One region of the Streptomyces sp. 8N706 genome, then DNA from elsewhere that is predicted to be linked to it. Evidence: riboswitches for the same ligand, from Rfam matches in the RefSeq annotation. Region 1 holds a riboswitch; the other holds the start of a gene.
The links. A riboswitch is a leader RNA that binds a small molecule or an ion and turns the genes downstream of it on or off. The one in region 1 is predicted to bind cyclic di-AMP.
Positions count from the first base shown of each region.

Region 1 (4,141 bases):
GGCGGCGTGTGGCGCCCGGGAGCCGGGGGTTCTGGTCCGACTGGCCCATTCCGGCCCGCGGCGCTCCGCGGGACGCCGTCCGGGTGGGGCTCCCGGCAGTCGTTGAGGGGAGCCGGCCACACCTCGGGCACGTACACTCCCGGCCTTCGGCGGGGCGGGGCGGGGCCCAGGGGCGCTTTCCGTTCGCGAACGGGCCACAGGGCTCCCGGACAACACCGAGGCGCCCGCCCCCGCATCGCGGGGGCGGGCGCCTCGGTCCGTCAGGAAGGGTCGTCAGGTGGCGACCCGGTCCTGGGTGCCGGTCCTCAGATGCTGACGCCGTGCGCCCGGAGGTAAGCGATCGGGTCGATGTCCGAGCCGTAGTCCGGGCCGGTGCGCACCTCGAAGTGCAGGTGCGGGCCGGAGACGTTGCCGGTCGAGCCGGACAGGCCGAGCTGCTGGCCGCCGCTGACGGACTGGCCTGCCGAGACGGACAGCGAGGACAGGTGGGCGTACTGGCTGTACTTGCCGTCCGCGTGGCGGACGACGACCTGGTTGCCGTAGGAGCCGCCCCAGCCCGCGGAGACGATCTCGCCCGCACCGATGGCCTTCACCGGGGTGCCGGTGGGGACGGGGAAGTCCGCACCGGTGTGGTAGCCGCTGGACCAGCTGGAACCGGACTGGTGGTACGGGGTGCCCACCGTGGTGTTGCCGACCGGGGCGGTGAAGCCCGACGCGGCCTGGTCCGAGGAGCTCTTGTCCTGGGAAGCGGCCTTCTCGGCCTTCTCGGCCTTCGGCTCCGGCTTCGGCTCAGCCTTGGGCGCGGCCTTCGGCTCGGCCGTGGGCTTGGCGGCCTTCGGGGCTTCGGCCTTGGGAGCCTCGGACTTCGGCGCTGCCTCGGCCTTGCCGCCACCGAGGGTGAGCTTCTGGCCGGGGAGGATCAGGTGCGGGTTGCCGCCGACGACCTCGCGGTTGTCCTGGTAGACCTGGTGCCAGCCGCCCTCGATGTGCCGGGTGGTGGCGATCCGGTACAGAGTGTCGCCGCTGACGACGGTGTACGACTCCGGCTTCGACTCCGCCTTGTCCGCGGCCGGCTTGCTCCGGTCCTTCGGTGCGGACTCGGCCTTGGCCGGGGCCTCGGCCTTCTTCCCCTGGGGGGAGATCTCCGGGGCGGCGCCGCCCTGGGTCAGTCCGGCCTTGCCGGAGCACACCGGCCAGGCTCCGGGGCCCTGGCTGTCCAGAACCTTCTCCGCGATGGCGATCTGCTGGTCCTTGGTCGCCTGGTCGGCGCGCGGCGCGTACTCGGTGCCGCCGAATGCCGTCCAGGTGTCCTGGGTGAACTGCAGGCCGCCGTAGAAGCCGTTGCCGCTGTTGATGCTCCAGTTGCCGGTGCTCTCGCAGTCCGCGACCTTGTCCCAGGTGTCGACGGAGGCGGCGTGCGCCGAGCCGACCGACATGAGGGGAAGGGCGAGACCGGCGCCACCGGCAACGGCAGCGAGAGACACTCGGGAAATACGGCCGGGACTGTGCCGGCGGTGACGTCCGCGTGCAGACATAGGGGTATTCCTCTCCTACGCCTACGAGGTGAGCTGTCGGGTTCGGGCTGGAGTTGCCCGGCCGCGCCCTGAGCAGCATTGAGTGCTGCGGCACGTCTTCACCCCAAGCCGTTCCTCGCACAGTGCGTGGCCCGGCACTTACCTGGTTCCCCCGCTCCTGCCCTGGTGCGTTTGTTGTTTCTCCCCCGGCCGGCGGCAGGACTCGGCGCTCCGGCAGATGGGCACCCGCTCTTCTCTGGGGCGGGCAGCGGTAAAAGTAAGCGCAGCAATTTCTTCACGACAAGTCCCAGGTATTCCTCGGAATCACTTTTCAGCAGATCCACTCGGCTTTGCGTCACGCTTTGCTGCGGATCTTCAGCGGAGAGCGATAGGGATTGCTACTGAATGACTCTCACACTCTGCAGCGGGTAACCGAGTTGCCCGGAAGTGCCCTTTTCGAGTGCGCGGGATCACATCACGAGAATCGTGTTGTGAGATGAGTCACGAGACGCCCAATTGTCCGTTTTAGTAGTGCTCTTCGGTTTTGCTGTAATAGAGGTATTGGGTAGGTGTTTGCGGCCCGCTTCCGCAGTGCCGCCATCATGGGGATGAGATTGCGCGAGGGATCGCATATCCGGCGAACCGAACTATTTGCTGCTGGGTTCACGGTGGTGGCGTCCCCGGTGTACGCCTGTGCCCCGGATATCGTGAGGGCCCCGGTCGCGGACGTGCGGAGTCAGTGTGCAGAGTGCGGAAGAGGTCCAGAGAGCGGAAAAGCTGATCGGCCCTTCGCCGCCCGCGAGCCCCGCGCCCGGGGCGACAGCGCGGCATCCACGGTCCGGGCGGTCCGTGAAACCTGTTCTCGCGACCGGAGTGCTCGTCCTCGGCGTCGCGGCCGTCCTGGTCATGGGCACCGGCGTATGGCCTGCCCACCCCGCCGTGCAAGCCTGGCGCACGGTCTGTGTGGCCATCGTGGTCCAGGCCCTGCCCTTCCTGCTGCTGGGCACCGCGCTCTCGGGCGCGATCAACGCGTTCGTCCCGGCGCAGGCGTTCAGCAGGATCCTGCCGAAGCGACCCGCCCTCGCGGTCCCCGTCGCCGGTGCCGCCGGCGTGGTCCTGCCCGGGTGCGAATGCGCGTCGGTGCCGGTCGCGGGGAGCCTGATCCGGCGGGGGGTGGCTCCGGCCGCCGCACTGACGTTTCTTCTCTCCGCTCCCGCCGTGAACCCCGTCGTGCTCACCGCGACAGCCGTCGCCTTCCCCGGCGATCCCGGGATGGTGGTGGCCAGGCTTCTCGCCTCGCTCATCACCTCGGCGACGATGGGCTGGCTGTGGATCCGGCTGGGCCGCGAGGAATGGCTGCGCCTTCCGGCCCACCGCACCGGGCACCGGCCCGGCCACAGCCGGTGGGAGGAATTCCGGCTCGGTTTCCAGCACGACTTTCTCCACGCCGGCGGATTCCTGGTGCTGGGGGCGATGGCGGCGGCGACCTTCAATGTCGTCGTACCGCGGTCGGTGCTGGACACCTTCTCCGGATCGCCGTGGCTCTCGGTCCTCTTCCTCGCCGGGCTGGCCATCGTCCTCGCGGTCTGCTCCGAGGCCGACGCGTTCGTCGCCGCCTCGCTGAGCGGCTTCTCCCCCACGGCCCGGCTCACCTTCATGGTGGTGGGCCCGATGGTCGACCTCAAGCTCATCGCCCTGCAATCGGGTACTTTCGGCCGGGCGTTCGCCCTCAGATTCTCCTCGACGACCGCGGTGGTGGCCGTCGTGTGCAGCGTGCTGACCGGATGGTGGGTGCTGTGAAGCGGAACATCCAGGTACTGCTGCTTCTGCTGTCCGGGGCCGGAGTGCTGCACATCTCACTCTTCAGCGAGGTGTATCTGCGGTATGTGAAGGAGGGGCTGCGCCTTCCGCTCATCGTCTCCGGCGTCATCCTGGTCGCCCTGGGGCTCGTGGGCGCCGGCCGGGACGGCTTCCTGTTCTCGGGGCCGGCCGACGTGCCCGACGCCGCAGGGGCCGAGGACGATCACGGGCACGGTCATGACCACAGCGGAGGGCCGCGGATCGCCTGGCTGCTGTTTCTGCCCGCGCTGACCCTGCTCCTCTTCACCCCGCCCGCGCTCGGCTCGTACACCGCCGCCCGGGAGAACACCGGCACCGTGGAGGAGGACGTGCGGTTCTCGCCCCTTCCCGACAGGTCCCCGCTGGTCATCTCGCTCTCGGAGTTCAGCTCACGCGCGCGCCAGGACACCCGCCGCAGCCTTGAGGACCGTACGGTCCGGATGACCGGCTTCGTCACCCCCGGGAAGGGCGGCGGCTGGTACCTGACCCGTCTGATCCTGAGCTGCTGCGCGGCGGACTCCCAGTCGGTCAAGGTCGAAATGCACGGCGGCACTCCCCCGCGGGCCGACGCCTGGGTGAGTGTGACCGGCAGCTGGCGCCCCCTCGGCAAGGTGGGCACGGCCTCGGCGGAGGCGGCTCTCGACGTGGAGGAGGTACGGCCCGTCGCGCGGCCCGCGAACCCGTACGGGGACCCCGCACCTCGCTACTGATCACCGGGGGCCGGGCCGTCCGGTATCCGCCCGGCCCCGAGGCCTTGAGGGGGCCGGGCGGCCGGGTCAGCGGATGGG
Region 1 is NZ_JBQQBW010000003.1:144,623-148,763, reverse strand. Features, by position in the region: gene ACTWQE_RS02610 (transglycosylase family protein) at 306-1,535, opposite strand; cyclic di-AMP (ydaO/yuaA leader) riboswitch at 1,541-1,715, opposite strand; gene ACTWQE_RS02605 (permease) at 2,421-3,314, shown strand; gene ACTWQE_RS02600 (TIGR03943 family putative permease subunit) at 3,311-4,063, shown strand; gene ACTWQE_RS02595 (acyl-CoA dehydrogenase family protein) at 4,130-4,141, opposite strand, start outside.

Region 2 (4,141 bases), on a different contig from region 1:
GCGCCGCGTCACCGTCGGCTGGGCCGAGGGCCTGCACGCCCGGCCCGCTTCGATCTTCGTCCGTGCGGCGAACGCCTCCGGCGTCCCCGTGACGATCGCCAAGACCGATGGCAACCCGGTCAACGCCGCCTCCATGCTCGCCGTGCTGGGCCTGGGAGCCCAGGGCGGCGAGGAGATCGTCCTCTCCTCAGAGGCCGATGGCGCCGAGATCGCCCTGGACCGCCTGGCGAAGCTGGTCGCGGAGGGGCTGGAGGAGCTGCCGGAGACGGTGTAGTGCCGCGTCGGCCGGGGCCGCACCAGGTCACCTCGCTACCGGGCAGACCTTGGCCGACGCGGCACTCGGACGAATCTCCCGAATGCTCCCGGAGACGTACCACAGGCAAAAACGCAGGGCGGAGCCGCGGTGGCCCATTCAGGGCACCGCGGCTCTGCTTTTCTTTTTCGCGCAGCTTTCTCACCGGGCTCCACTCCGGCTTCCGTCCTATTTTCGCGCAGCCGAAAGCACGGCTGAAGCCGGAAAAGAATTCCCGACAGTTGTATACGGGATATCTGTTAATTCCGTGCACTCGCTGTGTTGACAGGCTGTTTCGAAGGCCTCACATGGGACGGCCGGCGCAGCCGGTAGGCGGCCAGCGAGCGCTCGGTGTGCGCGGCCATCAGCGCGCGGGCGCGATCCGCGTCCCGCCGGGCCACCGCGTCCGCGATGGCCCCGTGCTCCTCCCAGGACTCGGTCTGCCGCCCCGGTGGGTTCGCCGCGTACACCCAGGTGATCTTGCGGCGGACCTGGGTGAGCAGCGACGCCAGACTGGGGCTGCCGGAGGCCTGGGCCAGGGTCTCGTGGAACCAGTCGCCCAGCGGCCGCAGATCCGTCAAGTGCCCCCGCCTGGCACGCTCCTGGCCCAGCCGTACGAGCCCGCGCAACACCTTGAGGTGCGCTTCGGTACGGCGCTGGGCGGCGCGCGCCGCACCCAGCGGTTCGAGCAGGCCACGGATGTCCAGGAGGTCCGCGGCCTCCTGTTCCGAGGGCTCGGCGACACAGGCGCCCGCATGCCGGCGCGTGGTCACGAAGCCCTCGGACTCCAGCGTGCGCAGGGCCTCGCGGACCGGGACCCGGGAGACGCCGTACCGGCGGGCGAGGACCTCCTCGGTCAGCCGGCTGCCCGGAGGGTGCGCCCCGGACACGATGTCGTCCCGGATCGCCTGGCACACCGCGTGCGCGGGAATGCCCGTCCTGGCCGCCGGCACCGCATCGCCGTTCACCTTCGACCCCGCATGGCCGGACCTCCGTTTAATCCCCGCGAAACGCATTCGGTTGTCGCTTGTTCAGGAACTCTATTGCAATGCGGAGGAATTTCCGACGAGGACGCCCGGACCGGGTATATCTTTGGCCAGAGCTTGGTCAGACGCTGAGGCCGTGCGAGCGGAGATAGGCGACGGGGTCGATGTCCGAACCGTAGTCGGGGGACGTACGGGCCTCGAAGTGCAGATGCGGACCGGTGGTGTTGCCGGTGCTGCCCGAGAGACCGATCTGCTTCCCCGGGGTGACCGTCTCACCGACGGAGACGCCGACGGAGGAGAGATGGCCGTACTGGGTGTACGTACCGTCCTTCATCTTGATCACGACGTTGTTGCCGTACGAGCCGCCCCAGCCTGCCTCGACGACGGTGCCCGCGCCGACGGCGTGGACGGAGGTGCCCGACGAGGCGTGGAAGTCGATGCCGGTGTGGCTGCCGGAGGACCACGCCCCGCCCGAGGACTGGTACCCGGTCGAGACATAACTGCCCCGGACCGGAAGGACGAAGGCGTTCAGCCGCTTGCGCTCCGCCTCACGGGCGGCGCGCACCTTGGCCTCACGCGCCTTCTTCGCCTTGGCCTCCGCCTCGCGCCTGGCCTCGGCGGCGCGCTTCTTCGCCTCCGCTTCGGCCTTCGCCCTGGCGGCCGCCTCGTCGGCGGCCTCCTGCTGGGCGCGCGCCTGGGCGCCGATCGTGTCGGCGAGGGTGTCGCCCGCGGCGATGGCCTGGCGCAGACCGGTCTGCTCGGCCGCCGGAGCCTCGCCGGAGGCGGCGAGCGCGGGGGGCGCCACGGAGCCGACGGCGCCCGCGGTGGCGAGGGTGGCTATGCCTGCGATGTTCGCGCCGGAGCGGACGAGACGGCTCGGCCGGCGGTGTTTCCCGGTGGCACGGGTGAACGCCATGGGTGCGGCGTACTCCTTTCCTTCCTTCTCGCCTACCGGGTTAGCTGACGGGTTCGGAGCAGGAAGGTCTCCTACGGGCCCCTCCGGGGAGGCGCCCGATTCACCCCAAGGGACTTGCCCCGCGCCGCAGGCGGCATCGGGACGGCGGGTCCCCGGCTCCCCTGGCTCGCGCCGTACGGGGACTCGGCGATGACTGCCCGGAGCCGCGGGTGCGGCCGGTGTCCGGTCGGACAGCCGGACCGACGCTAAGCGGGACAACTTTCAATCGCCAAAGAAATCGGGTTCTTTGTAGCGCACACCACAGATGAACGGGCAGTCTCACCAACAAACGGGACATACAGGAGAACCCCGGCGTCTTCGAAGGCGCCGGGGTATCTCCCGCCCTGCTGAGGCGTGTTGTACCGGTCCTGCCGGGGCCCCGCCCTGCGCGGCGTCAACTGCCGCCGGGACGAGGCCCTCCGGCCGGTGCCGCGGCGGAACGGGCCGCGGGTCCGGGGGCGTTGACGACGGTCAGCCGCCGACCACCTTGACCTCGCCGATCCCGAGGGCCCGTACCGGCTCCTCGATCACCGACGCGTCACCGACGAGCACCGTGACCAGACGGTCGACCGGGAACGCGCTGACGGCCGCGGCGGTCGCCTCCACGGTGCCCGTCTCCGCGAGCCGGGCGTACAGCCGTGCCTGGTAGTCGTCCGGCAGATGCTGCTCGACCTGGTCGGCGAGCGTGCCCGCGACGGCCGCCGCCGTCTCGTACTTGAGCGGCGCGACACCGACGAGGTTCTGCACGGCGACATCCCGCTCGGCGTCGGTCAGGCCGTCGGCAGCGAGGGTGCGCAGCACCGTCCAGGCGTCCTCCAGGGCCGGCCCGGTGACCTCGGTGGCCACCGAACCGCTGATGGCGAGCAGCGAGGCGCCCGTGCCGTCGGGGGCGGAGCGCAGCACCTGGCCGAACGCCCGCACGCCGTAGGTGTAGCCCTTCTCCTCGCGCAGCACCCGGTCGAGCCGGGAGGTGAGGGTGCCGCCGAGGCAGTAGACGCCGAGCACCTGGGCGGGCCACACCCGGTCGTGCCGGTCCGGACCGATCCGGCCGATCAGCAGCTGGGTCTGCACGGCACCCGGGCGGTCGACGATCACCACGCGGCCCGTGTCGTCGGCGGTCACCGGCGGTAGGGGGCGGAGTTCGGCGGTGCCGCCGGTCCACGCGCCCAGGGTGTCACCGAACACCACGGCGAGGTCGATCCCGGTCAGATCACCGACGACCACGGCGGTGGCGGTGGCGGGCCGGACATGCGCCTCGTAGAAGGCCCGTACGGCCGCGGCGTCGATGCGCTCGACGGTCTCCTCCGTGCCCTGCCGGGGCCGGGACATCCGGGATTCGGCGGGGAACAGCTCCTTGGAGAGCTCCTTCGCGGCGCGGCGGGCCGGGTTGGCCTGCTCGTGCGGGATCTCGTCGAGCCGGTTGGCGACGAGCCGCTCCACCTCGCTGTCGGGGAACGCGGGGGCCCGCAGGGCGTCGGCGAGCAGACCGAGCGCCTTGGCCAGCCGGGAGGCCGGGACCTCCAGGGAGACCCGGACCCCGGGGTGGTCGGCGTGCGCGTCGAGCGTGGCGCCACAGCGCTCCAGCTCGGCGGCGAACTCCTCGGCGGTGTGCTTGTCGGTGCCCTCGGACAGGGCTCGCGCCATGATGGTGGCGACGCCGTCCAGCCCCTCGGGCTCGGCGTCCAGCGGGGCGTCGAGGTTGACGTCGACGGCCACGACCTGCTGGCCGGGCCGGTGGCAGTGCAGCACCGTCAGGCCGTTGGGCAGGGTGCCGCGCTCCGGGGCCGGGAAGGCCCACGGCTTGGCGGTCCCGCCCTGCGGCTGCGGGTGGAAGGTCATGGTGGCGTCGGTCACTGGGCCGCCTCCTCTTCTGCGGTGTTCTCGGCGGCTTCTGCGGTCTCGACGGCC
Region 2 is NZ_JBQQBW010000025.1:959-5,099, forward strand. Features, by position in the region: gene ACTWQE_RS12165 (HPr family phosphocarrier protein) at 1-274, shown strand, start outside; gene ACTWQE_RS12170 (GntR family transcriptional regulator) at 553-1,209, opposite strand; gene ACTWQE_RS12175 (M23 family metallopeptidase) at 1,400-2,194, opposite strand; cyclic di-AMP (ydaO/yuaA leader) riboswitch at 2,210-2,393, opposite strand; gene ACTWQE_RS12180 (M16 family metallopeptidase) at 2,705-4,072, opposite strand; gene ACTWQE_RS12185 (M16 family metallopeptidase) at 4,084-4,141, opposite strand, start outside.
Region 2: another riboswitch for cyclic di-AMP. It lies ahead of ACTWQE_RS12175 (M23 family metallopeptidase); the one in region 1 lies ahead of ACTWQE_RS02610 (transglycosylase family protein).